Regions from separate parts of the Paenibacillus sp. FA6 genome, predicted to be linked through region 1. Evidence: predicted binding sites of a transcription regulator. Region 1 holds the regulator's gene; each other region holds the start of a gene.
The links. Region 1 encodes LexA, which represses DNA repair genes until DNA is damaged. Its sites were predicted from a motif close to CGAACATATGTTCG; they were not measured.

Region 2: addB (helicase-exonuclease AddAB subunit AddB) is a predicted target of LexA. The motif match lies at 3,358-3,371, and genes of this name have one in related genera.
Region 3: recA (recombinase RecA) is a predicted target of LexA. The motif match lies at 3,663-3,676, and genes of this name have one in related genera.

Annotation. Positions count from the first base shown of each region.
Region 1 is NZ_CP188820.1:2,161,371-2,172,138, reverse strand. Features, by position in the region: gene ACP8HI_RS10115 (hypothetical protein) at 135-509, opposite strand; gene ACP8HI_RS10110 (pentapeptide repeat-containing protein) at 909-1,598, opposite strand; gene lexA (transcriptional repressor LexA) at 1,700-2,326, opposite strand; gene ACP8HI_RS10100 (LysM peptidoglycan-binding domain-containing protein) at 2,582-2,869, shown strand; gene ACP8HI_RS10095 (DUF896 domain-containing protein) at 2,970-3,170, shown strand; gene ACP8HI_RS10090 (hypothetical protein) at 3,198-3,728, shown strand; gene ACP8HI_RS10085 (HAD family hydrolase) at 3,752-4,546, shown strand; gene ACP8HI_RS10080 (FixH family protein) at 4,688-5,104, shown strand; gene metH (methionine synthase) at 5,455-8,847, shown strand; gene rnz (ribonuclease Z) at 9,127-10,056, shown strand; gene ACP8HI_RS10065 (TIGR01457 family HAD-type hydrolase) at 10,293-10,768, shown strand, end outside.
Region 2 is NZ_CP188820.1:3,020,766-3,031,533, forward strand. Features, by position in the region: gene addB (helicase-exonuclease AddAB subunit AddB) at 1-3,086, opposite strand, end outside; gene ACP8HI_RS14205 (class I SAM-dependent rRNA methyltransferase) at 3,520-4,893, opposite strand; gene ACP8HI_RS14210 (Na/Pi cotransporter family protein) at 5,212-6,189, shown strand; gene ACP8HI_RS14215 (NUDIX hydrolase) at 6,193-6,624, opposite strand; gene mtaB (tRNA (N(6)-L-threonylcarbamoyladenosine(37)-C(2))-methylthiotransferase MtaB) at 6,744-8,060, opposite strand; gene ACP8HI_RS14225 (16S rRNA (uracil(1498)-N(3))-methyltransferase) at 8,063-8,827, opposite strand; gene ACP8HI_RS14230 (site-2 protease family protein) at 8,856-9,539, opposite strand; gene prmA (50S ribosomal protein L11 methyltransferase) at 9,542-10,513, opposite strand; gene ACP8HI_RS14240 (YfhD family protein) at 10,671-10,768, opposite strand, start outside.
Region 3 is NZ_CP188820.1:1,272,423-1,283,190, reverse strand. Features, by position in the region: gene rny (ribonuclease Y) at 1-1,362, opposite strand, end outside; gene ACP8HI_RS05955 (regulatory protein RecX) at 1,676-2,410, opposite strand; gene recA (recombinase RecA) at 2,532-3,593, opposite strand; gene ACP8HI_RS05945 (competence/damage-inducible protein A) at 3,810-5,084, opposite strand; gene pgsA (CDP-diacylglycerol--glycerol-3-phosphate 3-phosphatidyltransferase) at 5,202-5,789, opposite strand; gene ACP8HI_RS05935 (YajQ family cyclic di-GMP-binding protein) at 5,969-6,460, opposite strand; gene ACP8HI_RS05930 (hypothetical protein) at 6,609-6,770, opposite strand; gene ACP8HI_RS05925 (RodZ domain-containing protein) at 6,851-7,798, opposite strand; gene ACP8HI_RS05920 (DUF3388 domain-containing protein) at 7,842-8,606, opposite strand; gene ACP8HI_RS05915 (DUF3243 domain-containing protein) at 8,799-9,056, opposite strand; gene ymfI (elongation factor P 5-aminopentanone reductase) at 9,158-9,919, opposite strand; gene yfmH (EF-P 5-aminopentanol modification-associated protein YfmH) at 9,928-10,768, opposite strand, start outside.

The sequences.
Region 1 (10,768 bases):
CTATAGGCGTCGGGGGTTTTCTTTGTTATGGTATAACCTTCCGGGAATTCCTCTTGTACAGTCTTTTTATGGTGAAAAAAAAGCCCATAAGGGCGAAATTTCATTTGAACGTGGTTAATCTCAGGTTTAACTACTTATCTATTCTTTAGGTTCTCCAGATCGGCTTCAAGTTTGAGCTGCCGGCGATTCAGAATATCGATGCTATGAGAATGAGTATTTAGATCTACAGTAGCTTTCCGCTCAAAACTATTCTGAGATGAATCAATTTGCTTCGTCATATTCAATGTATCAAGCACGGCTTGTCTGATCATCGGGATATCTGCAGTATAGGATTTAATGAATTCCATATCTGTTCCAAGAGATTGCTGGTTTTTCTCAATGCTACCTACCCGAGAATTCATTTGTTTAAATTCTGCATCAAGAGATTGTTGGCCTTTCTCAATACTTCCTATTTGTGAATTCATTTGTTGGAGTTCCTCTAATACTTGAGTTAAAATTTGATCGCTCATTGTGTACCTCCTGAAATAAGTGATCCCCATCGGCTAGGGTATTTGCTAGCTCATGCTAAATAGCTTATTAATATAGTATCATATTATAGATTTATAAAGTTATTAAATGGACAGTGAGGGTGTGAACAAATTGAGAATTTGACTTCAAAGGAACTCGTGAGGTAACAAAAAAATCGCCTTTATTTATGTTCTCCTCTTTCTCTTATACTTCATAAGCGTCAATATTCATTTGAGATTGACAGTGAATATGCTTATCGCACCTTGCAATTGGATTTCAACCTCTATAGCGGAATCAAATCAAGAAATCGGAGGGCAACAGTGATCGTAAGGACAATCCGTCATCGTACACCAATGTGTGTGGACTTTTTCTACGGTCTCATCTGATCTTACCGCCTAATCTCACTCCTTAATCACCAATCCCAATAAACCTGCAAATACATAAGCTTGCTCTTTAGAAATAATGCAACTCTTTAAATCCTCTAGGTTAATACTTAAGGAAGAAAATTCACAGGTACTGAAGTCTATACCTTTATGCTTCGAGCCAGAGAATTGAGATTGATCGAGATTAGATCTGAGGAAATTCACATGGTCCAAAGTGGAATAACAATAATCTGAGCTAGAAAGGGAGCAGTCTTCCATGTTAACTAGTTTCATATTAGAAAATCGAAAATTTGTGAAGTCCCCTAAACAGTGATGAAACAGAACATTTCTAAGTGTAGCTTCTGATAAATCCAACCCAATAAGTTTACAATTCCGAAATTCTGTTCTGTGTATGCTTGCATTGCTGAAATCCGTATTCGAAAGATCACATTTATCAAAGATGACATCGGTAAGTTCAAGATTCAGGAATGTCGATTGAGAAAAGTCTACATTTCTAAAAACAACCTCATCGAAGGTGACGCGTTCCAGCGTTCTACTATCTATCGAGCAATCTTGAAATAATCCCCGCTCAATACAATCCTCTGATTGGATATCCAAAGTTGAAGAAGAGTTATCTGTCATCGCTTGAGAGATTTTAGGTGATTCGATTTTTATAGTTTTCTTCTTAGACTTCAGAAGTTCAGCCTCTTTCTTAAGCATCTTACTCATATGTTAAATTCTCCTTATACAAAGAAAAGGATACAGTTCATAGTAAGCAACCGTATCCTTTTCTAAATAGTTATCATAATTAATAATGGCAATAAATGAGTCTAGTGAATGTCACGGAAGAGACCAACGACTTTACCAAGGATCGTAACATGATTCAATCGTAAAGGTGGATATGTCGGATTCTCTGGTTGTAGCCTGATATGGTCTTTCTCTTTGTAAAAGGTCTTGACCGTTGCTTCATCCTCTTCTGTCATGGCAACGACGATATCACCATTATTAGCCGTCTGTTGTTGGCGAACAATGACCATGTCTCCGTCATGTATTCCGACTTCAATCATGCTATCTCCCATCACGTTGAGCATGAATACCTTCTCATCGCCTACAAAATGTTGTGGTAGAGGGAAATAATCTTCTATATTCTCTGTTGCGGTAATCGGTACGCCAGCAGTAACCTTTCCAACAATGGGAACACGAGCTACTGTATGACTGAATTGATGTTGATTCTCTGAATCATCATGACCTAATATCTCAATTGCGCGTGGTTTAGTCGGATCTCTTCGAATGAGACCCTTCTTCTCAAGACGATCCAAGTGTCCATGAACAGTTGAACTAGAAGCTAATCCAACCGCTTCGCCGATCTCCCGCACAGATGGTGGATATCCCTTAGTGCGTACTTCGCTACGTATGAATTCTAATATTGCTTGTTGTCGGCTAGATACCTTAGACATATTGTACCACCTCATTAAAGTTACTTTGTGAAATTATAACATAGAACTACCGTTCGTACAAACATGAGTTCTAAACATTTCAGAACGTTTGTTCTAAAAACTGTTGAACAAAACAAGTGTTCGTGTTATAGTGAATTCAATAACAAGAACAAACGTTTGGGAGATGAGGTTATTATGTTGAGATACAGTACTTATGAGAGTATTTACAAAACTACGAGCGAGAGAAACACATATACATACTTATGGAGAGATCGAGTGAAATCGATGGTACCGCGTTCATTTGTCAAGATATCTATTTGGATGTTCTTATTAATAATTATAGGTTCTTCTGGAATGCTTCACGCCATTGCTAATTCTGCTGGGGAAGAGCGAGTCGAGAAGAATGTTATCGTACTGTATGGAGATACACTTTGGAGTATTGCTGTTCAAGAGAAGCCTACTAATGTAGATACCCGAGTTTATATTAAGAAACTGAAACAATTAAATGGATTAACGAGTGGTAATATTATGGCTGGAGAGGTACTAAAGCTACCCGTAAATTAAATATCAATACATCTATAGAGCTTGATGGGGTGAACTCCTTGACAAGCTCTTTTTATCATGTCAAAGTTAGTACTGATATTTATGATTGGAGGACAGTTTTATGGATATTGACAACGTGATAGAACGTATTAACGAACTTGCCCGTAAAAAGAAAATCGAGGCTTTAACGGAGGATGAAATACAAGAACGTGTTACTCTTCGTGAAATGTACCTTAAGAACATTCGTAGAAATGTTCGTGATCAATTGGATTCCATTGAATTCATAGACGAAGATACGGAATCTGTAAAGGATAGAATTTAATAATCCACATTATTAGGAGGCTAAAGCATGTCACGTTCTTGGGAAAGAATGGTTCAAAAGAATCGAACAGATCTAAATAAGCAACGTAAAAAACAAGGTCAATCAGGTATAATAAAACATGGTGTAATCGTGAATGGTGATACATATAAGGGGCGTAAATATGTGTTTCCTATTGTTCTGATCATGTTAGCGGTATTATACGGACTTCTTGGATGGGCTTCGAGTACGATACCAGATCAAGAGAGTCCAACGAGTCCTGTAATGACATGGGTTGTTACGATCGCTTATATTGCACTCGCGGTCATGCTGTTTTTGCGACGTCCATACTTACAAGTAAATAAAGATAATGTACAAACGACGAAGCTAAGTCGGGTTCGTACATTAACTGCTTCCAATATAGCTAAAATTAAAGTTAATAGTGGGTCGGTGGTCATTGAACCGAAGGCCAAGGGTGCTAATTGGGTGTTTACTCGTCTGATTAACCGGTACGATATTACAGCAATGGGTGAAGGTTTAGAACGATTTGCGAAGAATAACAATATTCCTATTGAAAAGTAATGGGTGAGGGAGAGAGCTAGGATATGTCGATAAAAGCTGTCATTTTTGATTTGGATGATACCCTACTGTGGGATGAACGCAGTGTGTTGGAGTCCTTTGAAGCTACATGCAAGAGAGCTGCTGAAGTTACGGGAATAGATCATGTTGCACTTGAAGAAGCAGTTAGAAGTGAAGCGCGGGCATTATATGAATCGTATGATACATTTCCGTTCACAACGAAGATTGGTATCAATCCTTTTGAAGGTTTGTGGGCAAATTTTACTGCAGGTGAACAATCGGAATTTCGTCAGTTAGAACAGATCGCTAAGGTGTACCGTAAAGACGCATGGCAACATGGTCTAATGAAAATGGGTATAGATGATGTGAATTTAGCTCTTGAACTATCTGAACAATTCGCTGCAGAAAGACGTTCTCGTCCGCATCTGTATGATGAAACGTTTCTTGTGCTTAAGGAATTACAGGGACATGTGAAATTGCTTCTACTAACGAATGGTTGTCCGGCATTACAACAAGAGAAGTTAGATGGAGTTCCGGAATTGGCTCCATATTTCGATGGAATCGTGATTTCTGGAAGCTTTGGTATAGGTAAACCCGATGTTTCTATATTTAATCACGCACTATCCATACTTGATGTTAACAATGACGAGGCACTCATGGTTGGCGATAAGTTAACGACAGATATCCGTGGTGGCCTTGCAGCTGGAATCCAGACAGTGTGGATCAATCGAACAGAGAAACCGACTAATCCTGAAATTACACCAGATTTTGAGATTGAACATTTATCACAGTTACACGATATTATAGCGAGACTTTCATAAATCGACACGAAAAGCCTATTCACTGCTTGAAGAGCAGACGAAGAGGCTTTTTTGTGCTAGTATGATTAATGTCACAGTATCCAAGAATACAGTGAAATGAACTTATTTAATTGTATTTAGAAAGGTTGGGAGAATATGAGATTGAGAAATCAAATCGGATTGGTGTTGGTGATGATATCTTTATTTGTCATGATTGGCTGCAATAATGATCAAAGTACTCATAAGGGAATGAATATGGGGAATGAGGAATCATTTATGCCTATTATGGTTGAATTAAGCATTCAAGCTGAACAAGTTAAAGTGAATGATAAGGTTATGATTGAGGTTCTAGTGACGCAAAACAATAAAAATGTAACGGATGCAAATAAAGTGTTAATTGAGTTTGTTCCTTCAACTGAGGGTGGTAAACATGTTGAACTCGAAGCTGCACATGCGGGTGAAGGTAAATATGTATTGGAGACAAGCTTAGATCAAGCGGATACATATAACGTCATCTCTCATGTCACTGTTGGGGCGATGCATTCGATGCCAAAGAAAGAATTAGTGGTTACCGAATAAAGTAGCAATACTTTAAATCGATATTAAATAACCCTGTTCTCCATCATTGGGGAATGGGGTTTTGCATAAATTATAGTGATCAATTATGGTTAGGTAAAGCGGCATGAATCGATGTGTGAACACGGACGTTATTGGTAGTTCTGATACATTCATTCGTGTTTAGATAAATGATGATGTTTGATAAGGATGATAGTTTTATTAGATTTTTTGTCGATAACATAGGCTAATACTCTGTGTTTTCCTTTTATAATGATAGGTATTCTGTTAAACTAATAATTAATGTTTTAGTGGGGGGATTCGAGTTGAATATAAAGAACTTAGAAGAATCATTGAAAGAACGGATATTCATTATGGACGGTGCTATGGGAACCATGATCCAGCAACTTGATCTTTCACCACAGGATTTCGGTGGAGAAGAGTTGGATGGTTGTAACGAGATGCTGGTTCTTACAAGACCGGATGCCATTCAAGAAATCCATGAATCATATTTAGATGCCGGTGCGGATATGATCTCTACCAATACATTTGGTGCAACATCGGTTGTACTTGCTGATTATGATATACCTGAGAAGTCTCGTGAGATCAATTTAAAGGCAGCTGAACTCGCTCGCCGAGCAGCTGATAAATATAGTACAGATCTTAAACCACGCTATGTCATAGGGGCTATGGGTCCTACAACGAAGACGTTGTCTGTCACAGGTGGAGTTACATTTAAGGAATTGGTAGCAACGTATGAGGAACAAGCACTCGCCTTGATTGAAGGTGGTGTGGACTTACTTCTATTGGAGACGAGTCAAGACACATTGAACGTGAAGGCAGGGAGTATTGGTATCCGCCAAGCTTTTGAACAGAGTGGTGTGACACTTCCTATCATGATTTCAGGTACGATTGAACCTATGGGAACGACATTAGCTGGACAGAATATTGAGTCGTTCTACATATCATTGGAGCATCTAAAACCGATATCGGTTGGACTTAATTGTGCGACTGGACCAGAATTTATGAGAGATCATATTCGATCATTAGCTGCAATCTCTAAGTCAGCTGTTAGCTGTTATCCAAATGCTGGACTGCCAGATGAAGATGGGAATTATCATGAATCACCAGAATCCCTATCCAAGAAAATGGTAGCTTTTGCTGAACAGGGATGGTTAAATATCGCAGGCGGATGCTGTGGTACGACACCGGAACATATTCGCGTTATGGCGGAGGCCCTTTCAAAGTATGAGCCTCGTCGTGAATATGGAGATCACCCACCTGCAATATCTGGGGTTGATGCTGTATTTATAGAACCAGAAAACCGTCCAATCATGATTGGAGAGCGTACCAATATTTCTGGATCGCGTAAATTCAAACGTTTAATTAAAGAAGGGAAATTTGATGAGGCATCTGAAATCGCTCGTTCTCAGGTCAAGGGAGCGGCTCAGATTATTGACATTAACCTTCAAGATACGGATATCGATGAAGAGTATGCTGTGCATAACTTCTTACCTATGGTTGCTAAGAAAGTCAAAGTCCCTCTAATGATTGACTCAACGTATGATCATATTATCGAGTTGGGACTTCAATATTCTCAGGGTAAAGCGATAATTAACTCTATTAACCTTGAAGATGGTGAATCAAAATTCGAGAGCATAGTGCCACTTATACATCGTTATGGTGCCGCTGTGGTGTGTATCCTAATTGATGAGACTGGTCAAGCGGTCACTCGTGAAGCCAAGCTTGAAGTGGCTAGCCGTTCTTATGATCTTCTTGTAAATAAATATGGTTTAAATCCAGAAGATATTATATTCGACCCTAATATGTTCCCAGTCGGTTCGGGTGATCCTCAGTATATTGGTTCCGCGGTGGAGACGCTTGAAGGGATCAAGTTGATTAAGGAAAAGTTCCCCAAGGCGAAAACCATTCTAGGGCTTAGTAATATTTCCTTCGGATTGCCTGAGTCGGGCCGAGAAGTGCTAAATTCAGTTTATTTATATGAATGTACGAAAGCTGGGCTTGATTACGCCATCGTGAATACGGAAAAGCTAGAGAGATATGCATCCATCCCAGCGGAAGAGCGTCGCCTTGCTGAAGCCCTTATATTTAATACAAATGATCAGACGCTGGCTGAATTTGTAGCGGCTTTTCGTGAGAAGAAAGTTGTAAAGAAGGAGTACCTATCTAGTCTATCACTAGAAGAACGTCTCTCTTCTTATGTAGTTGAAGGAACCAAAGAAGGACTCATTCCTGATCTTGTTGAGGCTCTGAAGAAATACTCCGCACTTGAGGTCATCAATGGTCCGCTAATGGTAGGTATGGCTGAGGTCGGTAGGCTCTTTAATAATAATGAGCTCATCGTAGCGGAGGTGCTACAGAGTGCTGAAGTTATGAAAGCCTCCGTCACCTATCTTGAAGGTTTCATGGAGAAGAACGAGAGCAGTATAAAAGGGAAAATCCTGTTAGCAACCGTAAAAGGTGATGTACATGACATCGGAAAGAACTTAGTAGAGATTATACTGTCTAACAATGGCTACCAGATTATTAACTTAGGAATAAAGGTGCCGCCAGAAAAAATTATTGAAGCTTTCCGTGAAGAGAAGGCAGATATCATTGGTTTGTCAGGTCTTCTCGTGAAATCCGCGCAGCAAATGGTCATCACTGCACAGGATTTGAAAACATCAGGAATTGATGTTCCAATCATGGTGGGAGGGGCAGCACTTACTCGTAAATTTACGAAGACACGAATCAAACCAGAGTATGAAGGTATGGTTGTGTATGCTAAGGATGCCATGGATGGACTTGATATAGCGAATAGGCTCATGGATCCAATACAACGTGAAGAAATGCGAGTGAAAATGGAAGAAGAGCTTGAGGCTTTTCTTGAATCCAAACTCGTGGAGAAGGCTTTACCAGTTTTGACACGGGCTATGAAGTCGAACATTGCGACCGATAATCCAGTGTTACTTCCGCCAGATACCGATCGACACGTTCTACGTAACTATCCAATATCTCATATCATGCCTTATGTGAATATGCAGATGTTGATGGGTCACCATCTAGGATTGCGCGGATCAGTGGAACAATTACTTTCTGAGGGTAATGAGAAGGCGGTCGCATTAAAAGAAACAGTGGATACGATAATGAATGAAGCCATTCAAGATGCTATTATTCAGGCACATGCGATATACCGCTTCTTCCCAGCACAATCTCAAGGAGATGATATCTTAATCTATGATCCAAAGGATCACACAAAGGTGCTACAAAAATTCTCATTCCCTCGTCAGAGAGTGGAACCATATTTATGTCTCGCGGATTTCCTTAAATCGGTGGATAGTGGTGTTATGGATTATGTAGGCTTCCTTATTGTAACCGCGGGGCATGGAGTGTCGGAATTATCTTCACAATGGAAGGATAATGGGGACTATCTAAGATCGCATGTGTTGCAGTCGGTTGCTCTTGAGACAGCTGAAGGATTAGCTGAACGTATTCACCATATGATGCGTGATTCATGGGGATTCCCTGATCCAGATGATATGACAATGAAAAAGAGACATGGTGCTCGATATCAAGGAATCAGAGTATCATTTGGTTACCCTGCTTGCCCTGACCTAGAAGACCAAGGACCATTATTTAAACTATTACAACCTGAGGATATTGGAATTGAATTGACAGAAGGCTTTATGATGGAACCAGAAGCGTCTGTATCAGCGATGGTATTTAGTCATCCACAAGCCCAATACTTCAATGTTGAAAAAGCTTAGAATGCGAGTTTGAAAAGTCGACTTTTCAGCACCGAGAAGATTGGATGAAGGTAGGGAGTGAGGAGCGTAGCGTAGGCAGTATCTACGAGAGCACCGGAAAGACCGGCTGAATTCAATATTCGATGTCGAGTAAGCTTCTTGATATACATCGTGATCAAAAGTTGACTTTTTAACACCCCCTTAGAGTTGGATTAGATACCCCAGCTCATACTAGTAATAAGATCCTTCGATGTTACGAAGGATCTTATGCTGAGTTGTTGGAAGGAGATCGTGGGCAGTATGGAATTATTATTTCTAGGTACGAATGCGGGGGTCCCAACACTGCAGCGGAATGTGACTTCGATTGCCCTACGTCTATTCGAGGAAAGAGGTTGCTTCTGGCTATTTGATTGTGGTGAGGCTACCCAGCATCAGATTCTGAGATCATCGTTAAAGCTCAGTAAGCTTGAGAAAATTTTTATTACTCATTTACATGGTGATCATATATTCGGTCTGCCTGGACTGCTCGCAAGTCGGAGTAATCAAGGTGGAGTATCTCCTTTAACGGTGTATGGGCCTCGTGGAATAAAGGAGTTTATTGAAACCACGATGAAGCTGAGTCAATCTCGGATGGATTATATATTAGAAGTCGTGGAGCATGATGGTGGGTTGATCTTTGAAGATGAGACCTTTGCTGTTAATTCTGAACTATTAGCGCATCGGATTGATAGCTACGGATACAGAGTGACTGAGAAGGATCGAACAGGTACACTTAATCTGGCCTTACTTAAATCATACGGAGTCAGACCAGGACCTATATATGGTAAGATTAAACGTGGAGAGAGTATTGAACTTGAGAATGGTCAAGTTATTAGATCAGAAGATGTGTTGGGACTTCCTAAAAAGGGTAGGATTGTAACCATTCTAGGAGACACGAGACCTTGTTCTGCCGTTGTTACTCTTGCTAAGGATGCGGATATGCTTGTTCATGAATCTACATACCTGCATGAGATGGCAGAGACTGCTTATGATTATTACCATAGCACCGCAGTTCAAGCTGCTGAAGCTGCACAGCAAGCGTTAGCGAAGCGGATGATTCTAACGCATTTCAGCTCACGTTATAAAGATATGGAGCAGTTGGGTCAGTTGCTAGATGAGGCCCGGTCTATTTTTCCAAATACGTTATTGGCAGAGGAATTTACCATTGTTCCTATCCATCATGTTCAATAATTTCGGTGAGGAAATAAGCGATTAGAATCAAATTATTTTCCGGGAAAGCGCAGGAAATGACACAGGGTTCCATAATAATGTTAAAATATTTAACGTCCCTTCGATCAAATGTGACGAATGACGAGTGGATATGATTACAAATGATGGTTTGTAAAGCGAAGTGCGACAGGGCTAGACAAACCGTCATATGATATAAAATGAATTTACTCTCTGTTTTGAAAGGAAGTGCATGGGCAATGACAATCTCTAAAGGTCTATTAATAGATTTAGATGGGACGTTGTATCATGGACAACATATGATCTCGGGTGCTGACGTTCTAATTAGTCAATTAAAAGCCAACCATATTCCTTATTTGTTTGTAACCAATAACTCGACTCGTACACCAGAAGATGTGGCGGCCTTATTAAATGGCATGGGTATTCAAGCTGAGCCTAGCGAAGTATGTACGTCATCACAAGCTACCGCGAAGTATATAGCTGAACGATCTCCAGGTGCGAGAGTTGCTGTTATAGGAGAAGATGGATTGCGTCAGGCAATCAGGCAGGCGGGGTTACTTGAAGTTGATCAGAATCCAGAATATGTGGTGCAAGGCATAGATAGAGCTTTCTCGTATGCGACCTTGTCATCAGCGGTTCAATGGATTAGTGATGGTGCCCAGTTTATCCTAACGAACCCAGATCTACTTCTACCTTCCGATTCTGGAGTTATTCC
Region 2 (10,768 bases), 860 kb from region 1:
TTCGTAGATTGCAATAATGGATCATGCACATGGAAATATAATGTTCCCGCTGGTATAGCTACTCGGCCAAGCCATTCCTCTGAATATGTCAACAATACATCGAGATACGTTAGCAATTGAAGAGATAGACCATAATACACCTCATGTAGCTTTAGATCATTCTGGCTGGACTTATAATCAATAACTCTCAGCATCATCCCTTGCTCTGACTGTGCCATATCTACGCGGTCAATTCGACCTACAACTTCCATAATCGAACCATTCTGCAGTGGAAAGGTAAGCGGAGGTAGCGTCTTCCCAGGACCGAAATCAAGCTCAAGCCCTACTGGTTCAAAGTTACCTCGCCGGGCATGTTCACCAAGAATAATGGAGGCTCTACCGACAATATTCTTTAATTTTCTTGAAATATAGCCATAGCGCTTAGAGCTTAATAAGATTTCTCCCTGCAAGAGAGGTGTCAAGCGATCTACCGCAATTCCCGCTTCTAGTCGGCATTCTTCAGGTGTTAAACTCCCCCAGCTAACGCTTCGATTCTTTAATTGTGTAGCCATATCACTTAGTGCGGAGTGGAATAATTGACCGATATCAGGCGCCTTTAGCCGATACATCTGGCGTTCTTTTAGCTTTAAGCCATGTGACGCAAAATGTGAAAAAGGACAGGCCACAAATCTCTCCATTCTTGATACACTCGTACGAATTTTGGCTCCGTACAGCTTGCGGCTCGTGTCCACGTGTAATGGCAATGCTTCATTTACGTAAAATAATGAGCGGAGTAACATCAACAGAGGTTCGCGCCACTGCTCATGCTGTAAATACCAATTGTAAGCTTCCCACCAAAAGTCAGGAATATCGCTACCTTGCTTCCACTTTTGGAGCTGTATTATTAATTGACTCAACGTCTGTTGCGGATTGGTTACAAAGTCTAGCTGTTCTTCAATCGGTTGTCCTCCCTGAGGTTGCCCCAATAGAGGCTGTTCTTTCAGGAATGGGAACATCTTCTTCACATGTCGAATCACTTCCGAAGGTAAGAGGACTTTGCCCTCTTCATCAGCGGACGTATAAGATATCCACATATGTTGACTAGCTGAAGTTAACGCATTGTAGATCAGGAATCTTTCATCTAAGAGCTTACGAGAAATGCTTGGAGCTAGCTCCATCCCGGCATCCGATAACAACAGTCGTTCCTGCTCTGTCAGTACGCCATCTTCCTGTAGAATCGCAGGAACAACACCTTCATTGAAGCCCAACAGAAATGTATATTTCACACCACTAGTACGTGTTCGATCCATATTCCCAATTAAGATCTGATCGATGGAAGGTGGAATAAGGGACAATTTCAACTCCGTTAAGCCCGTGTCTAATATCCCGGTAAACAAATCAAAGCTAATGTTCTCATCACCCATTAATTCGACCATTTGATCAAGTATATCCAGAATCGCTCCCCATAGTTGCCGATGCTCTTTGGCAGCCTCTGGTTGACCTGCTTCCAATGCTTCATGACTCAGAAGATCAAGCTTGTGCGGAACATTCGCCTCTTCCAACAACAAATATACGGCTGTACATAAATCTTGAGCAGTCTTAGCTTTCTTTAATCTGTTCTCAAAAGTAAATAGCGGCCCACAGATCGCCGCGCGACAGCGCTCCATCAGTTCAAGCAGTTCTTCACCCTTCTTCTCCCGATCCACATTCGCATCACCTTCAAGTGAGAGACTTGGTGTTGCGCTCCATGGGCGTCCATCTGTCCAGCGGTAGCCATGAATCCCACAAGCTAAAACGTAATTCTCTAATCGATCCATATCTTTACGATCAAGAGAGCCATCTAATGGCAGCAATAAATCCGTCTTGACACAGCGAAATACATCTTCATACCGCCAACGTCTTTTCACAATATCAAGTGCTGAGCGTATAAACTCCACCAAGGGATGATGTAGCTCACTCCGCTTCTGATCGAGGAAGAAGGGTACACCATAATCACGGCAAAGAGGACCTATAATAGGCTCATAATCTCCTAATTGCCGCACAAAGACAGCCATCTCCCTGTATCTAGCACCTTCCTCACGAACGAGGCGAATCATTTCACGCAGTGCTCCCTCAACTTCTGCACGTCGATTAACGGCTGCATGAATAGAGATGCCATGAGGCTTAAGATGCTCTTGTTGCACAGAATCACGCCAAGGAATTCGACGATCATATCCCTGTTCGAGATGCGCAAGCTCTGGGCTATGTTCAAATCTCGGAAGGTTATCCGAGCTGAGTAGTCTATCCGACGACTCCACACCTAATTCTGCAGCCATTCCTTTTAACTTCACATAGGTTGTGGCTGATGGATGAAATAAATCTAACTCGTGTGGAAGCTTGCCATGATCCAGAGCTTTATCCAGCGTAAGTGCGATAGTTACAGAAGATGCGCATGACATTAATTGCTGCAACACCGTATACTCTTGAGGTGTGAAACCATGAAAGCCATCAATCCAAATATCCGCGCCCTTCACGTACGAAGAACTGGGAATAGCCCCCGCTAATGTCATTAAATAATCTTCATTATCCATATATAAAGGAGATAACTCTTGCTCGAAATCTCGATAAAGCGTCACGATATCTCCTAGCTTGTCACGTAAGATCGGAGTCCCCAATCCATTAGATTGCATCAATGAGAGCTGTTCTGATACGTTCGTAGCATCTATACAATAGCGTTTCATCTCGGTGTAGAGTTGACCTAGTCTTCCCACGAAACCCACTTGATCACCCGATGGACCGAACAGAGTCAATTCTTCTTTACGCCTTTGTATGATCTTATAGAGCAACATTCTTTTTCCTTCTTCACTAATGCCAACACGTGCCGACCCACCCGTCTCTTGCATGACCCGGTAAGCCAGACGCTGAAAGCTTAACACCTGCGCACGCGCAATCCCTCTCACCGAACCAGATGTCACCAACGCATGCTCAGCTTGAAAAGAGCCCTGTTCTGGGACGATCAGGATGATAGGATTACCTTGTGATTTCTGGCTAATTCGTGCCGATATATCTTGCAATATATTCGTAGTTTTACCACTTCCCGAACGTCCTATAAGGAATTGAACCGACATGGGATGCCTCCTTTATATAAGGATGAATTATCAAATCCTGTCACACTCGGATTGACAATTCATCGTATAAACTGACTTATTAAATTCTATCAAGCAGAAACGGCTGCTCCGTCCTTTTGAAGGAGTTTATGCTTCCGATGCTAGCGATACTTCGTATCGCTTTAAGGTATCCGTCTCTGCCGAAATATAAGAATTGGAGTATGAAGTGAAACTTATACTTTCTTATATTTTATAATAGTCATTAACTATTATAACATATCCTTTATTTCAAAGAACGTATGTTTGGTTTGTTAGTTGAGTACAACTGCAATCCGATCTTATCGAAATATTCAAGCGTTGATTTTAGTGTTGATCCTTTAAAAAATAAAAATAAGCTCCCTTCCACTTACAGAAGAGAGCTTATTCCTATCCGAACTCGAACTAATAACAAATTTTATTTACTCCGCACTTCAAAAATAGCGAATTTCAGATAATGACCCTCATCCACGCCTAGAATCTGCGGATGATCTTTACCTGCGGCCCGCCACTCGATTAGGCGGAGGATTTTACCCGCATCCGCCGCTGCATCTTGAATGGTCTCCAGAAATAAATCAGGACGCATATGGTAGGAACAACTTGCTGTAACGAGGTATCCCCCTTCATTCACAAGTTTCATTCCATGAAGATTAATATCTTTATACCCGCGACAAGCGCCTTGTACGGCACTCTTATTCTTAGCGAATGCTGGAGGATCAAGGATGACCACATCCCAAGTTCGACCTGCACCAGTAGTCATCGGTTTAGAGGTATCAACCTTATTCTTACCAGTCCCTGTATTAGAACGCTTCACCCTCTCTTCTACACCTTTAACCTGTGTACGAAGATATTGAAAGGCATCGTCAACAACAAACTCCACCCGGTCTGTAAACCCGTTTAATTCTACATTAGCTTGAGCACTTTCAATGGCATGCTGAGAAATATCTAGGCAAGTGACCTTCTTTGCTCCATATTTACAAGCGTGCAATGTGAAACTTCCTGTATGAGAGAAGCATTCCAGTACCGTAGCTCCATCCCAGTAAGGGAATGTAACTATACCGCCACTTTTGTTCACAGGTAGATTCTTAATCATGCCATCTTGCTCAACATCCTGCAAAGCGATGCCACTTCTTCCACCCCACCCGGTCATCAAAGGTTCAATAGAAGCACGATTCTCACGCTGATCGAAGAAATATCCCGTCTTCTGACCTTCTACGATATCTACGACAATGTCCAAGCCGTTCTCGCGAACGTTCACATGACGTGGACATTCTCCATACAATGGTCCCTTCACTTGTTCCATACCTTCCAATTCACGGACAGATACGTCACTACGCTCATATATTCCTTCGGGATGCATGACTTCAATCAACGATGCCACGATGTCATTGCGGCACAAGTCCATGCCAAGCGTCAACAATTGGATCACTAGTACATCACCGAATCGATCCACAATCAATCCAGGTAGAAAATCTGCTTCACCATAGACCAATCTATAAGCCGTCTCGCCTGGGGTAAACCGTTCACGATGCTGAAGGCAATTTTGTAAACGCTCAGTAAAGAAAGCCTGATCCATCGATTCAATGGGACGATACGATACGATTCTTACCGTAATTTGCGATGCAGGATTATAATACCCTGTTCCAAGATACTTCTTCTGATGATTAAGTACGCTAACTAACTGACCCGCTTCTGGGTCACCTTCTACTGTTGCAATTTCACTTTTGAACACCCATGGATGCCCATGTTCTAATCTCTTCTTCTGACTCCGTTGTAGAATAACTGATGCCATTCATCTTCACTCCCTAATATGTACCTGTATCGATGCTTGTCACCGCAGGTTCTGTCATGTTTGTCATGGTTGTCCAACCACGGACATATAATTATTTCAAGGACAAGAACCGCAAAAATGCAAGTTCAAAAAGTCAGCTTTTCAGCACCAAGAAGATTGGATGAAGCTAGGGACTGAGGAGCGGAGCGTAGGCAGTACCTACGTGAGCACCGGAAGGACCGGCTGAATTCAATATTCGATGTCGAATGCGCTTCTTGGTATACTTCGTGATCAAAAGATGACTTTTTGAACATCCTCTCTAAAAGGAGAATCATATCCATGTTCCATGCTATTATCTTCCCTGTATTATACGGTTTGGCCATTTTCCTGCTTGGGATGAAAGTAATGGAGTCCGCTCTATCTCGCTGGGCTGGCCCCTTGTTAACATCTCTTCTAAGCAAGGCAACGTCGTCGCCCCTCAAAGGTATGCTATTCAGTACATTCATTACTGGCATTCTACAGAGTAGTACGGCCGTTACGGTCATCACCATAGGCCTCGTAAACGCTGGGCTTCTCACCTACGCTAGAACGCTTGGTATCATTCTTGGTAGTAACATTGGCACTTGCCTCACAACCGAATTAATGGGTTTGCAATTAGGACAATTGGCTCCCCCTTTACTCCTCATATCCATCGCAGTATGGGGTGCTGCTGTGATCGTAAATGACTATACACCATGGAAATTACACCAATTCAAGCATCTCTTCGAGCCTGCTCAATATATATCCCTCATCGTAGCCGGGTTCGCATTAATCATGTTCGGGATCCGTGTCATGCAATCGATCGGACCTGCATTAGATTCCTACGGTGTCTTCGGATGGTTCATCGAACGCGCTTCTCAGAATGTGCTCTGGGGAGTCGTTGCCGGAGCCTGCCTGACTGCCCTAATCCATAGTAGTGCCGCTGTAATTGGCCTGGCTATGGGACTTGCAAGTTCTGGTGCCCTACCCGTAGAAGTAGGTATTGCCATTGTCTTAGGATCCAATGTAGGCACATGCGTCACTGCTGTCATCGCTGCAACCGGTAGTTCTCCATCAGGCAAATTTGTCGCTTGGACTCATGTCGTACTGAATGTAGGTGGTGCAGCATTATTCATGCCCTTTATTCAACAATTACATAATGTATCTGCTTGGTTATCCACTGACCTCGGTAGCCAAATTGCCCATTCGCAGACGATATTTAATATCCTCTGCTCACTCATAGCACTTCCAATATGTTATCTTCCGATCTGGAGAAGGATCGACCGTTCCCCATCCTAAGACTTATACACTTATCCCTAACAATGACAGAGCTTTCCTGAGAATGATATCATTATTACGATAACCGCTCTGTTGCTGTCGACGCCAAGCATCTTTAGGCGTATACCATGACACTTCATTTATCTCCTCAATTTGAGGCTTCAGATGACCGCCCTTGGCTTCCACCAGATAATAATGTACTTCTTTATTCACTTCTCCATGAACAGGGTTCTGGTACGTATACGCAATAATATCCACAGGGGAGACAATACTTCCTAATATACCGGTCTCCTCTTCAATTTCACGTAGGGCTGTCTTTTCGATCGTCTCTCCCAGCTCCATCTTCCCTTTAGCTAACGACACTTTACCATAACGGTCCAGTATGAGCTGAATATGAAGTTCCCCATTCTCTTTCTTAAATACGACGCCACCTGCTGAAAACTCTTTATGTGTCATGCTGATGACCCCTTTATATCATATTATTAAGAAAAGGTTCACTTGCGGCGAAAAATATAAGGATTTCATCTCCTAACAAACAGAAAAATGAAATCCTTATCCATATCTCGGCTAACTTATTAACTTACACTAATCAACTTCCCTTTGCACTCGTTAACACCAGCCTCAACCATTTCTACACGACATATTTTACGGTGAAGATCCTCTGGCCCATCAAAAATAACCTGCAAATAGTTATCGCTGAATCCCTGTAATTTACCTGAACCCTCAGAGCCTTTACGAGCCCCCTCCGGGATGACCTCAAGAACTTGCCCAACAAACTGATTCGCATAAATAAGCTGCATCTGTTCAGATAGATCAATCAGATCGTGGACACGTGCATTCTTGATTTCTTCATCCACCTGATCCTCCATACGTGCTGCAGGCGTGCCTGTCCGTTTAGAGTATGGGAACACATGCATTTCTGAGAATTGGATCGCCTTCATCAGATCATAACCATTACGGAACATCTCATGACTCTCACCAGGGAAACCGACAATAATATCTGTTGTAATGCCTACGTCCGGCATAGCTTGGCGGATCAGTCCCATTTTATTATAAAATTGTTCTGTTGTATATTTACGTCTCATCCGTTTCAATACTTCATCATCTCCAGCTTGAAGTGGAATGTGAAGATGTCGGCACATTTTCGTAGATCGATTCAGAACATCAAGCATCTTATCATCGATTTGACTCGCTTCAATGGAACTGATTCGAATCCGTTCTAATCCATCTACCTTATCTAAATCCATCAATAGATCAGATAAATCATACTGTTCAAGATCATCGCCATAACCACCGGTATGAATCCCTGTTAAGACCATTTCCTTATAACCAGCTTCCACTAACTGATGAGCCTGTTTAATAATATTCTGCGGATCCCTACTACGTGATAAGCCCCGTGACCACGGTATAATACAGAATGTACAGAAATTGTTACAACCGTCTTGAATTTTGAGGAAAGCACGCGTGCGATCGGTAAAATCGGGAACGTCCATTTCCTCAAATACCCGATTCTTCATAATATTATGAACGGCATTAATGGGCTCACGCGATTCCTGAATTTCTTTCACAAAAGGAATTATTTTATCACGATCCTGCGTCCCAATGACGAGATCCACACCTGGAATATCCATGATCTCTGCTGGTGATGTCTGAGCGTAACAGCCCGTAACAGCGATTATTGCATTCGGATTGCGGCGAACTGCGCGACGAATAATTTGCCGACTCTTCTTGTCCCCTGTGTTCGTAACGGTACATGTATTAATTAAATACACATCGGCCGTCTGTTCGTAATCAACCTGCTCGTATCCTTCATCTTTAAAAAGTTGCCAGATGGCTTCCGTATCATAAAAATTGACTTTACATCCTAATGTATAAAATGCTATGGATGGCATTCTTAAACTCCTCCCATTTCACCAAAATCGTATAATATGCAAGAAAGGGCAACCATACCCGCGGTCTCACAGCGTAGAATGCGACGACCTAGTCCTACGCTGACTGCTCCCGCTTCCTCCGCTTTACGGCATTCCCCTTCACTGAATCCACCTTCTGGCCCAACAACGAGTAACACATTAGGCGTACTACTTGCTTCAACACTTTGTATAAAAGGTAGCAGTGCATCTCGAAGTTGTGATCCCTGCTCTTTCTCATAGCAAAAATATACAGCATCATATAGCGTAAATGACTTCATCAGCTGCGACCATGTTAGAGGTGGTTCTATCGCTGGAACAATATTGCGATGACTTTGCTCCGCCGCTTCTTTACAAATCTTCCGCCACCGTTCTAGACGCTTCTCTTCCTTCTTAGCATCATATTGGACAATCGTACGTTCCGATAGAAAGGGTACAAATGACACAGCCCCAATCTCTGTGCATTTCTGTATAACGGTCTCCATCTTATCCCCTTTGGGAAGGCTCTGCGCCAATGTGACCTTCACACGTGCTTCTTGTAACATGTCGAGATGCTCAACAATATTAGCAGTAACTAAACCTTGCTCTAATGACTCCAGCTCAACCACCGCTTCACGGGATAGACCATCACTTACAATGATCTTATCTCCTGCTTTCCCCCTCATTACTCTCGTAATATGACGTGCATCTTCACCTGTAATTTCCACGGTGTTTTCCCTGAATTGTTCCACAGATATGAAATATCGTTGCATCGCTTATCAGCATCCTATCCTTACGTAATTAACCTCCAAACATAACCATGAACATTTTAATAAAGCTCAAATACATCGACTGAGCAGCTCCATAAAGTGGGGTTATCGTATATTCCCGTAGCCCCGGAATGAACAATATCAATAGAAAAATTAACAGGGACCACTGTTCAAACTGCTTCATCTTACCTCTAGCTTCACGCGGAACCACATCTTCTAGTATCCGGTATCCATCCAATGGAGGTAATGGGATAAGATTAAATAGACACAGAAAGAAGTTCATAATAATAATAAAATAAAACGTGGTCGCAATCGCCTCAGCTAGTTTCAAATTCGTAATTGAACCTAATACGTCAAATTGAATTAGTCCTGCATAGACGAGTGCCCCCAATACGCCGAGCACGAAATTACTCAACGGTCCTGCTAATGAAACAATTGCACCCATTAGACGTGGTCGTTCGAAATTGTCACGATTCACTGGTACGGGTCTCGCCCAACCAAAGCCTGCAACAAGTAACAATATAATTCCAAACAAGTCAAAATGTACGGTTGGATTTAACGTTACACGTCCCAATAATTTGGCCGTAGGATCGCCGAATTTGTTAGCGAAGTAAGCGTGCGAGAACTCATGCACCGTAAATGCTAACACGATAGCAATCAAGAAAAACGGCATTTTGTCGATCGGGTAAATCAATATTTTATTTAGAAAATCCATACTTACCTCTTTCTAGCCACGAAGGCAATCCATTCTTCCTCACGATTTACATCGATGATTTCAAAGTTGGATGCTTTAAGCGCCTCTTGAACAACAAGTTCTTTATTTTTATATATCCCTGATGTTATAAAAATACCCCCTGGTTGTAACACTTGATACACATCATCAATAAGCAACAGAATAACCTCTGCTAATATATTCGCGACAACCATATCAACAGGCACGGTCACACCCAAGTTCACACCCTCTTCTTGATGTTTGAATACAGATAGGAGGTCGCTTTCTTTAACCGTTATGCTACCTTCCATCCCATTGAAGGCTGCATTCTCCTTCGCACTATGTACTGCTACTGGATCTAGGTCAACAGCTAAGACATGCTTTGCTCCCAGAAGAATTGCACCAATCGCTAATATTCCCGATCCTGTTCCAACATCAATAATCTCTTCTCCGCCCTGAATGACGTCCTCTAATGTACGTAAACAAAGAGATGTGGTCGGATGAGTACCCGTACCAAACGCCATCCCAGGATCCAAATGAATAAGCTTTTCCCCTTCAGATTCAGGGGTATACTCTTCCCATGTCGGCTTAATGGTTAGGCTCTTAGAGACACGTATCGGCTTGAAATATTGTTTCCAAGCATTAGCCCATTCATCTTCATCAATTAACTTTAACTCATAGCGAACTTCACCAGTGTCTATATCATACTGACTCAGCTCATCGACCCGCTGCTTCAATATAGGAACAACATTGTCCATCTCCATATCCACGGAGAAATAGCCTTTAATCACTGCCTGACCTTCGGGAATGTCATTCAAAGGTTCATCATAGAGCTCACCATATTTCGTATCTCTTACTTTATTGAGCGTTCCGGATTCTTCAATGGATACACCACCAGCTCCTGCTTCATGCAGGAAATTAGAAATCATTTCAATTGATTCTTCCGTAGTTTCTATCGTAAATTCGTGCCATAACATGTTGTTCTTATCCCCCTCATACCTATGCATAATTATCATTGTACTATACAAAGAGATCGGTGTACAAAAAAATATGACATATATAGTAAAAGGCTACGCCATCCTTATTCGGACAGCATAGCCTGCTTTATATGACATCATGAAATGAGGATAATAGTTACATCGAAGGCTTCATTTTTTGTAACTGCCGTTCATCTGCTTCCTTACTTCGTACTTGAGCTTCTATATCCTCCGTATCAGCATCGAGTGAGGAAA
Region 3 (10,768 bases), 890 kb from region 1:
TGATTTCTCCACACCTTCAAAGGACTCAGCAATTTCTTCCAACTTCTCAAGACGCTTAATGTAAGTCTCCAATGTCTCTCTACGCGCTCCAGGTCTCGCAGCTGACAAAGCATCTGCTGCACCAACCAACATAGCAATGACCGAAGTTGCTTCGACATCTCCATGGTGAGAAGCGATACTGTTGATAACCACTGGATGTTCCTTGTATTTCTTCGCTAGTTCCACGCCAATTTCAACGTGTGATCCTTCCACTTCATGATCCAGCGCTTTACCGATGTCATGCAATAATCCAGCACGTTTCGCCAATACAATATCTACCCCAAGTTCTCCTGCCATTAATCCTGTTAAATAAGCGACCTCCATAGAGTGCTTCAGAACGTTCTGACCATAGCTTGTACGGAATTTCAACCTACCCATAATCTTAATAAGATCAGGATGCAGTCCATGAACACCTACCTCGAAGGTTGCTTGTTCACCATACTCACGAATCCGTTCATCCACTTCTTTACGAGATTTCTCCACCATTTCCTCAATACGTGCAGGATGAATTCGTCCATCAGCAACCAATTTCTCTAGTGCTGTACGGGCAATTTCTCGACGGATTGGATCAAATCCTGACAGAATAACAGCTTCCGGCGTATCATCGATAATAAGATCAATACCAGTAAGAGTTTCAAGAGCACGAATATTCCGACCTTCTCGTCCGATAATTCGTCCCTTCATTTCCTCATTTGGAAGTGTTACAACAGAAACTGTTGTTTCCGCTACGTGATCAGCGGCACAGCGTTGGATAGCTAGAGTAATAATCTCACGCGATTTCTTATCTGCTTCTTCCTTCGCTTGGCTCTCAATATCTTTAATCATCTGTGCAGTTTCGTGACGTACCTCATGCTCTACATTGGTTAGAATAATTCCCTTCGCTTCCTCAGTAGTTAAATTCGAGATGCGTTCTAATTCCGTTACTTGACTCATGTAAATCATATCAATTTGTTGTTGAGTTTCTTCAATTCGTTTCTCTTTGTTAGCCACTTGCTCTTCTTTACGTTCTAATGCTTCCATTTTTTTATCCAGCGATTCTTCTTTTTGCAACAATCTACGTTCCTGCCGTTGAGTTTCATTACGGCGTTCACGAGTTTCCTTTTCAGCTTCGGACCGAATTCTATGGACTTCATCCTTAGCTTCTAGTACCGTTTCTTTCTTCACTGCTTCTGCTTCCTTCTTCGCGTTCTCCACGATTTGAACGGCAGCTTCTTCAGCACTGGAAATCTTAGCTTCTGCAATAGACTTTCGAATAAAAAAACCTACGAACCCAAAGATTACGGCTACAAAGAGAATGATCAAGACCCAAATCCAGGTATCCATCATCCCGTTCACCCTCCTCGTTTGTTCCTCCAAGGTATCCTTGGAATTTTCTACAGTTGTTCATTCATTAACTCATAACAATACTACCAACCTGCTATTACTACCGACATGCTGTGCGTACTAACCATGTACAATGTCCGCCAACCACTGGCGTTAAATTCATTCATAGGAACTAGCAGAATCAATATCTTTCATAGAAAGAACCTCTTTTGGAAGGAAAAAGATTCACTCTGCGAATATAGATTCTTTTTCATTTTAGTATTTGTGAAAAGATATTGTCAAGGGAATGCGTCGTAATCCCATATATTCTTATTTATTCGAACTCATAATCATCATCCACATCTTGTAAATCATCTTCTTGTATCACTTGATTCAGCACCCGTCTAACTTGCTCACCCGGGAATCCACGCCGCATAAGATAAGATCCTACCTTTCGTTTCTTATCTAACGTTTCACCTTTGGTGTGACTCCACTTCTTTCTACCAATGATAAGTGCACTCTCATATTCTTGTTCTGGGCTTACCCCATCAAGTGCTTCCGCAATAAGCGTTTTATCTACACCCTTTTGCCTTAACTCTTGTCTCACCCACGCCTTACCCTTGCGCTGGCTCCTAATTCGCTGCTCTGCCCACTGTTGAGCATACATAGCATCATTTACTAATCCTTCGCGACTTAAGCGCTCTAGCACGTCCCCAATGACCTCCAGCGAGGTTTCCTTCTCTTGAAGTCTTATCTGTATTTCTTTGCGAGTACGTGACTTTCTCTCTAAATATTTCAATGCATGAACATAAGCTATTTGCTTCTCATTAGACAATACAATTTCTTCTAATTCATGTTTCCAAAAGGTATTCCCTTTCACCATTCTATACTTGATCATCACATCTTCATGAACAGAGAGCACATAAGATTCGAAAGATATTAAATACCTATATTTCTGCTTTGGTTCCCGCTCCACTCCCGTAATAACCAATTCTTGATCCGCAGGAAAATGGGAAGTAGCACTTGTTACATCTTCTTCAAGATAATAGTCATTATTCAATTCATCCATGAGTTCAATCACTCACCTTTCCTTAAGAAATTTATCCACAAACAAGCCAAAAGGCACCCCATGTAATTATATTACGGGCGCCCTCCATGTCATAACAACTTAGATCACTACAATACCAAGCCTATTCCATTTCCAACAGTTCTTTCTCTTCCAACTCATCTTCCTCTTTCTCTTTCGCGTCTGGAGGAGTGACTACACTCGTCAAATTGCTAGCTTCCCGAATTCTCTTCTCAATAGTATTTGATATCTCAGAATGATCCTTCAGGAATTGCTTCGCATTCTCTCGACCTTGGCCTAAGCGTTCACCTTCATAGGAGAACCAAGCCCCGCTCTTGTTTATGATATCCATATCCACACCGATATCAACAATGCCGCCTTCCTTGGAAATACCTAAACCATACATCATATCAACGTCAGCCTGTTTAAAAGGTGGGGCTACCTTGTTCTTAACGACTTTAATCTTAGTACGGTTACCAATAATGTCGTTTCCGTTCTTAATACTCTCTACTCGACGTACATCCAAACGGATCGTGGCATAGAACTTCAAGGCCCGTCCACCTGGAGTGGTCTCAGGATTACCAAACATAACCCCGATCTTCTCGCGCAACTGGTTGATAAAGATCGCAGTGGTATTAGATTTACTAATTACCCCTGATAACTTCCGCAAAGCCTGAGACATCAGACGGGCTTGTAAACCCATGTGGGAATCCCCCATGTCTCCTTCAATTTCTGCCTTTGGTACTAAGGCCGCAACAGAGTCAATGACAATGATGTCCACTGCACCACTCCGTACCAATGCTTCTACAATTTCTAATGCTTGCTCACCCGTATCTGGCTGCGATAGAAGCAGTTCATCAATATTAACACCTAGATTAGCAGCATATTTAGGATCTAACGCATGTTCCGCATCAATGAAAGCCGCGGTTCCACCAACCTTCTGAGCCTCAGCGATCGCATGTAGAGCTACAGTCGTCTTACCAGACGATTCTGGACCGTATACTTCAATAATACGACCTTTTGGAAATCCACCCACGCCAAGGGCAATATCCAGAGCTAAAGAGCCACTGGAAGTAACTCCCACTTGCATGTGTGTTGATTCGCCTAACTTCATAATGGAACCCTTACCGAATTGTTTCTCTATTTGACGAAGCGCTACATCCAGCGCCGCACGACGATCTGACAATTGACTCACATCCTTCAATATTTATAATATTATGATACCTTGTTTTAGAACGTTTGCCAAGCATTTTTTCGAACATACATTCGTTTTTTTATCAGATCAATGCTCCTTCCTTTTTGATACGGGTCCGATACAATAGAAAAAGAACCGTAGCAAAATACTTGTTTCGCTACGGTTCTTCCGTTATAAGAGTAGTATACTACTACCTATATCAATCATTCAACTGTCTTGCTGAAGTTTATCGCTTTGCATGATTTTCAACCACAACCGATACAACAGACTTTTAACCGTACGAATCCGAATAGACTCTCGATTCCCACCTAAACGTAGCTCATGAACCTCTGTCTTCTTTCCTCGTTCAGCAATTGCAATATATACAAGACCTACTGGTTTGCGCTCGGAGTACCCTGGACCCGCAACCCCCGTAATCGATAGACCAAAGTCTGTATCCGCAATCATTCTAACTTGTTCCGCAAGCACCTGTGCGACCTCCGCACTCACAGCACCAGGCGCCTCGTCTCCCTCCAATAAATCATGGGGAACGTTCAGCAGTTTTTCTTTTAACTGATTAGAGTAGCATACAATGCCACCTAAGAACATGGTCGCACTACCAGGTACGGATGTAATTCTCTCCATCAAAAGCCCACCAGTACAGCTCTCGGCTACACCTAATGTCATCCCGTGATCCGCCATCAGATCAACAATAGCTTTCTCAATAGGAATATCTTCAGTAGCATACAAATGATTAGGAAGTAACAACCGAATTTGTTCTTCTGTTGCATCCAGCTTGATCATCGCTTCCTTCTCACTATGTGCCTTCGTTGAAATCCGAACCGTGACCTCGCCCTCTTTGGCATAGGGAGCAATCGTTGGATCACTTTGATTCTGAATTAATTCCAATAGCCGTTCCTCTAGCGCAGACTCACCAATACCAGCAAACTTTAACATGGTAGAATAAATGGGCATTTCATTCGTAAGAGCGTGTTGCAATAACCATGGCTTAGCCTCTTCATGGAACATTGGGGCCATTTCTTTCGGTGGTCCGGGAAGAATAATATAATACTTCCCCTCATGCGATAACGCATTGCCGACAGCAAGTCCTGTGGGATTAGCAAGAGGCGTACTTCCTTCGACTACCGTCGCTTGTCGCCGATTATTCTCAGTCATGTGCGCACCACGACTATTGAAGAAGTTCTCAACATGATCCATAGCAAGCCGATCTATATGTAATTCTCGTCCCAGTAATGCTGCAAGTGCATCCTTAGTTAGGTCATCTTGTGTGGGGCCAATACCACCCGTTAATACAATAATATCCGCCCGCTGACTCGCCAATGCAATGGATTCTTGTAGCCTATTTAGATTATCACCTACGACGGTTTGGAAATACACATCAATTCCTAATGTAGCTAGTTCCTGAGACAAGAACTGAGCATTTGTATTTACAATCTGTCCCAACAACAATTCTGTTCCCACTGCAATGATCTCTGCTTTCATTTCTAAAAAACCTCCACTTCGTGTCGAATCAACCTGAACCCCTTTTTAAAAATCTGAAAGAAAAGACAATAGGATAATCTCCTACTGCCCCCAATAAAGTGCTTATTCTATACGCTATTAGCTATTAGTCAAATTTAATACACTTTTATTCTTAACGAAATAATCAATCCCAGAATATAGTGTGATCAGACCAGCAGCCCAAGTCGCAATGACGTCAAAAGGAAGTGATATAAAGACAAAAGGAAAATTGTTAATTAGCATAGCTATGATCGCTATGATCTGAACAACCGTTTTAATCTTCCCCCAACTACTAGCTGCAACGACCTTACCCTGGAGCAGAGCAATCTGACGAAGTCCTGTCACTGCAAATTCCCTACTGATAATAATAATGACAATCCAGCTCTCACATTTTCCCATTTGTACCAATGAAATCAGAATAGCTGCTACCAGTAATTTATCTGCTAATGGATCAAGCAACTTCCCTAGATCCGTCACCAAATTATTCTTGCGTGCGAGATAGCCATCAATCCCATCTGTGCTAGCAGCAATAATAAAGATGATCGCAGCAACCAGTTGGTTAAAGGGCAATTCATAAGAACCCCAAACGATTGGATTTGGATAAAAACTAAAATCAACTAATAAAAATACCATCATAACGGGAATTAGACAAATTCTAGCTACCGTAATACGATTGGGTAAATTCACAGGATGACCTCCCTGTAAATCATATTAAAATCCATCAAAAATAAATCACAGTTCAATAGTATACTCTGGACTCTCTCTGTCATTATCCATGCTCCCCCAGTGATATAACCCATTATTACTAAATGAATCTTTTCAAGTATAATATATGGATTATTCAGTGTCAAAAAGTAGCACTCCTCTTACTTGACGTTCGTAAACTGAAGATCTAAGGAAAGATCTGCTTTGAGTAATAGTTGCATGATCGCTTGCAAATCATTTTTACTCTTACCCGTTACACGAATTTGATCTCCTTGAATCTGACTTTTCACTTTTAATTTCGAATCGCGAATCAGAACATTGATCTTTTTAGCGTTATCCTGATCGATACCCTGTTTTAAAGTCAGCTTCTGCCGAACAGTCCCCAAAGAAGCAGGTTCAATTTTACCATAATCCACATTCTTTAGTGTTAATCCTCGTTTAACCATCTTTGATTGCAGAATATCGATAACCGCATTCAATTTATATTCATCGTCCGAGGCAATAACAAGAGCATCTTTATCTAATTTAAGACTACTCTTACTCCCTTTGAAATCGAACCTCGATGCAATTTCCTTCTCCGCTTGGGTGATGGCATTATTCATTTCTTGCAAATCAAATTTGGATACAATGTCAAAAGAATTTTCTGAACTCATCATTCCACGTCCTTTCTAGAAACGTTCTATCATAATATATAATTCTATCATTGAAACTTATTTTCACAAGAAGAAACGGCTTTGCCGCCCTTAGATAAGGACGGTATCCGTTTCTGCGAGAAAACACATGAGAGTTGAGACACACAAACTATCTACTACTGGAAGGTTGTCGTAACATATCTAGAACCCCCAGTACAATATGGGCAATTCCAAAGCCCAAAATACCATAACCCCATGCATTTGGAGTTAAATAATACCCGAGTAAACTCACAATAATACCTAATCCGGTCACAATCCAGCTGACTGTCACAGTAAACACCACTCTTTAACGGAGATTTTCAGACTACAACATGGTATAGCTAGTCTTATTATTTCCGCCAAAGTTGTTACTTATTCACCTGTAGTTGTATCCGTAACTGCATCCGTATCCGTGGTATCCATCTCAAGAATGATTCTTGTTGTCGTTTTCCCATCCGTAATAGGCTGACCCGCTACAGTAATAATCGTTGCAGGTGAATAACCCGATTTGATCAGCATATTTTGGCCATCCAATTCTAAATTAAGAACATCACCATCTTTTGTGTTACCGAACGATAGCTTCTCTCCAGTAGAATCTTTACCTCTGTAGACTTCAAGCCAGCTCTCGCCGCTAGCCTTAATCTCAACTGGAACCTTCGCACCCTTAGGGCCTGATACTTTAAAGATGGTATTCTTCCCCTTCTTACCATCTTCCGTCACCGTTACGGTTTGTGGTTCCACCGGTGGAATCTCCTCTACTGGTGGTTCCACCGGTGTATCCGTTCCCCCATTGACCTCTCCAGTGTTATTACCCGGTGTTGGTTCTCCTTCAATTCCCTCTGGATCTACTACAGGATCATCGGTTATCGACGGATCCTTAATATCCCCAGTTATTTTTTGCCCGGAATCCACTTGCTTATTACTCGGCTTCTCTTCTAGAGAAGATACATACAAATAAATAACGACAATAATTAATATGGGAAAAGTCCACATTAATACGGTTGATAACCATTTCACATTTCGCTCTTTAGGAACTCGATTGCTCGAACGTTTCTGGATGATCGGCTCCATAGTCCCTTCAATCTGAGAGGACGACACTTCCGTATCCCCTTCTAAGAGTTCATCAGGATTAAGACCTACGGTTTCTGCATATGTCTTTATAAACGCCCGCACATAGAAATTCCCGGGAAGAACTTTATAGTCACCCGCCTCGATGGCTTCTAAATATCGTTTGCGAATTTTCGTCATTTCCTGTACATCATCAAGACTCATTCCCTTTTCGAGTCTTGCTTCCCTTAACTGTTGACCCAGTTCAGACATACCATCACCTCCTGATTTTATCATTATATACAATGTTCATTCATTAATCTTCCATGTAGGTATTCGTAAAGGTATCGTAAACGATCTCTTCATCCCAAGTGTTTCTCAGCTCAATAATAATATCAAAAACATCGAATGAACCATTGGTCTCCTGTACAAATACATCTGGATGTTCAATCACTTTGGTACAGGGCATATCCATAATATCCTGTAATAATTTATAGTGTTTCTCACTAGACCTCATCGTACTAACAATTCCATCAATTATAAAAACATTATTAGCATTCATCTCATCCTCTGACAGCTGACTACGAATCGTTTGACGTAGTAGTGTAGATGAGATAAACGTCCAGTGCTTCATCGCGCAAACACTACCTGCAATAATAGACTCCGTTTTACCTACACGTGGCATACCTCTTAATCCAATGACCTGATGGCCTTCTTTCTTAAATACTTCACCTAAGAAATCGACAAGCAGTCCAAGCTCATCACGTGTAAAACGAAACGTCTTACCATCCTCAGAATCTCGGTCAACATATCGTCCATGACGTACAGCAAGCTTATCAACAAGTTTTGAAGGTCTTAGTGCTGAGAGCGTTATATTATCCACCTTTTTGAGCATTGATCCCATAAGCTGTATTTTCTCTACATCATCCGTTTCAAGCAACATTCCCCGAGTCTCGCCTTCAACGCCATTAATAGTTAGTATATTAACTTCCAGCATCCCAAGTAAAGATGCAATATCTCCCAATAAACCTGGTCTATTCTTATGTATCTTATATTCCATATACCATTGTTTTGGCTCCAATTCAACACCTCATCTAACACGTTTCCCATACATTCGACACGACTTGCTCGAAACCCCATCTTGAGTCATGTTATTTCTACATCGGTTTCAGTCATGGGTCATGTTAATGATATATAAAAAAAAACCGAAAGGCAAGGTCAACTCTGTAATGATTGTAGAAAAGCTCCCATGAAGGGAGCTTTTCTCGCAGAACTATGCATTTTTCTTGGCTAGTTTAACCATCAAGCGTGCAATAGTTTGCCGTTCTTCTTTATTTCCAACATCCCACAATTCCTTAAGTGTTCGGTTGGAGGCATTCTGGGGATCGACCTTCTCATCTAGAAAATCGCCGATTTCGTAAGCCAATTTCGAGATGGTATCTTCACTCATCCCCATCTTTTGAGCCTGCACTACACGTTCACCCAAAAACTTTTTCCAACTATCAAAATTTCTGACAACTGTTGATGACATATTAAATCCTCCTTTGCCTGACACATGAGATTTAAAATCAACAGTTATAATATGAGCTTATTTGGACTTCATTATGCGAGATATTATCGGAAAATTCTGACTTAAGTGACCCACCCACCATTCGGACTAATGACTTGGCCATTAATATATCCCGATTCTGGCAGGGCCAGGAAATAAACAAGTGACGATATCTCATCAGGCTGAGCCAGCCTTCCTGCTGGTATTTCTTCCTCAAGCATTCGAACTTCATCCTCTTGTAAATGATCCAGCATAGATGTATCGACGGCACCAGGAGCCACGGCATTGACTGATATTCCCGAGGGTGCCAGCTCTTTCGCCAATGCTTTAGTAAAGGCGTTCACTCCGCCTTTACTTGCTGAGTATAATACCTCACATGATGCTCCTGAAATTCCCCATACCGAAGATATATTAATGATACGCCCCCAACGCTCTGATATCATATAAGGCATAAAGGCTTGTGTACATAAAAACATGCTCTTCAAGTTGGTTGACATCACATCATCCCAAATCTCTTCTGTCACATCTGAGAGCAATCCATAATGAGATATCCCCGCATTATTCACCAGAATATCTGGCATCATTCCATGACTCTGAAGTTTGTCACGCATCCGAATTATTTCTTCACGATTCTTCAAGTTCGCGGTTATCGTTAGAACGTTAGCTCCATGAATCATACAGCGACGTGCGACTTCATTAGCCTCTTCATGGGACTTTCCATAATGAATAACAACATTCATCCCCACAGTTGCGAAACGCTCTGCTATCGCCGCTCCAATGCCCCTGCTAGCCCCTGTAATTAGAACTGTCGTTTCCCCGAACGGCTTGCTCCATTCCGCTCCCATGTTATTACTCAAGGATTAATCACAACCGACACAGCAACTTGGCTCGAATCAATGTGCTCATTTAATCGTTCATTCACATCTTTTAATGTAATCGACTCATATACCTTTAGGATGGAGAAAAAGTCACTCCCGCGAAATTGATATTTGGTAAATTCATGGGCAATATTCTCGGGAGAATTCAGCATACGTAAATATCCACCCATTTTCTTTTTACGTGACCGCTCGAAATCAGTCTCCTTAAAGCCTTCCTTCACAAGTTGTTCCACTTCTTCTTGAATTCTACTCAGCAGTAGATCAGGATCCCTTGTATCTCCACCAATAATGGAAAATCCATAGTGAGGGGAACTGTTATATTCATATCCGAAGCTATCTGAAATGAGCTCCTCATCATAAAGTTTCTGATATAATTGGGTACTTGAACCAAACAGTAAATCGAGCATGAGTTTAGTCGTCAGATCACGCTTCAGCAATGCCTCCCCTTCGAGTCCAACATGCCTATCCTTGTATCCAAATAAACACTTTGGCATCGAAACGGTTAGGTTATTTACGCGTTTTTTCTCTGCCACTCCCACTGGTTCTTGTTCAAATAATCGTTCTATGACACCTTGAGGTTCATATGATTTCTTCGCTTGGTTATTCCTAACAAGTTCGAACACTTCCTCAGGCTTAACCCCACCCACCACGAACAGAAGCATATTGCTTGGATGATAAAAAGCATTATAACAAGAATATAACGTCTCCTTCGTAATCGTACTAATAGATTCCACCGTACCCGCGATGTCGATATGAACGGGGTGAACTTTAAACATGGCTTCAATTAGACCGAAATAGACACGCCAATCCGCATTA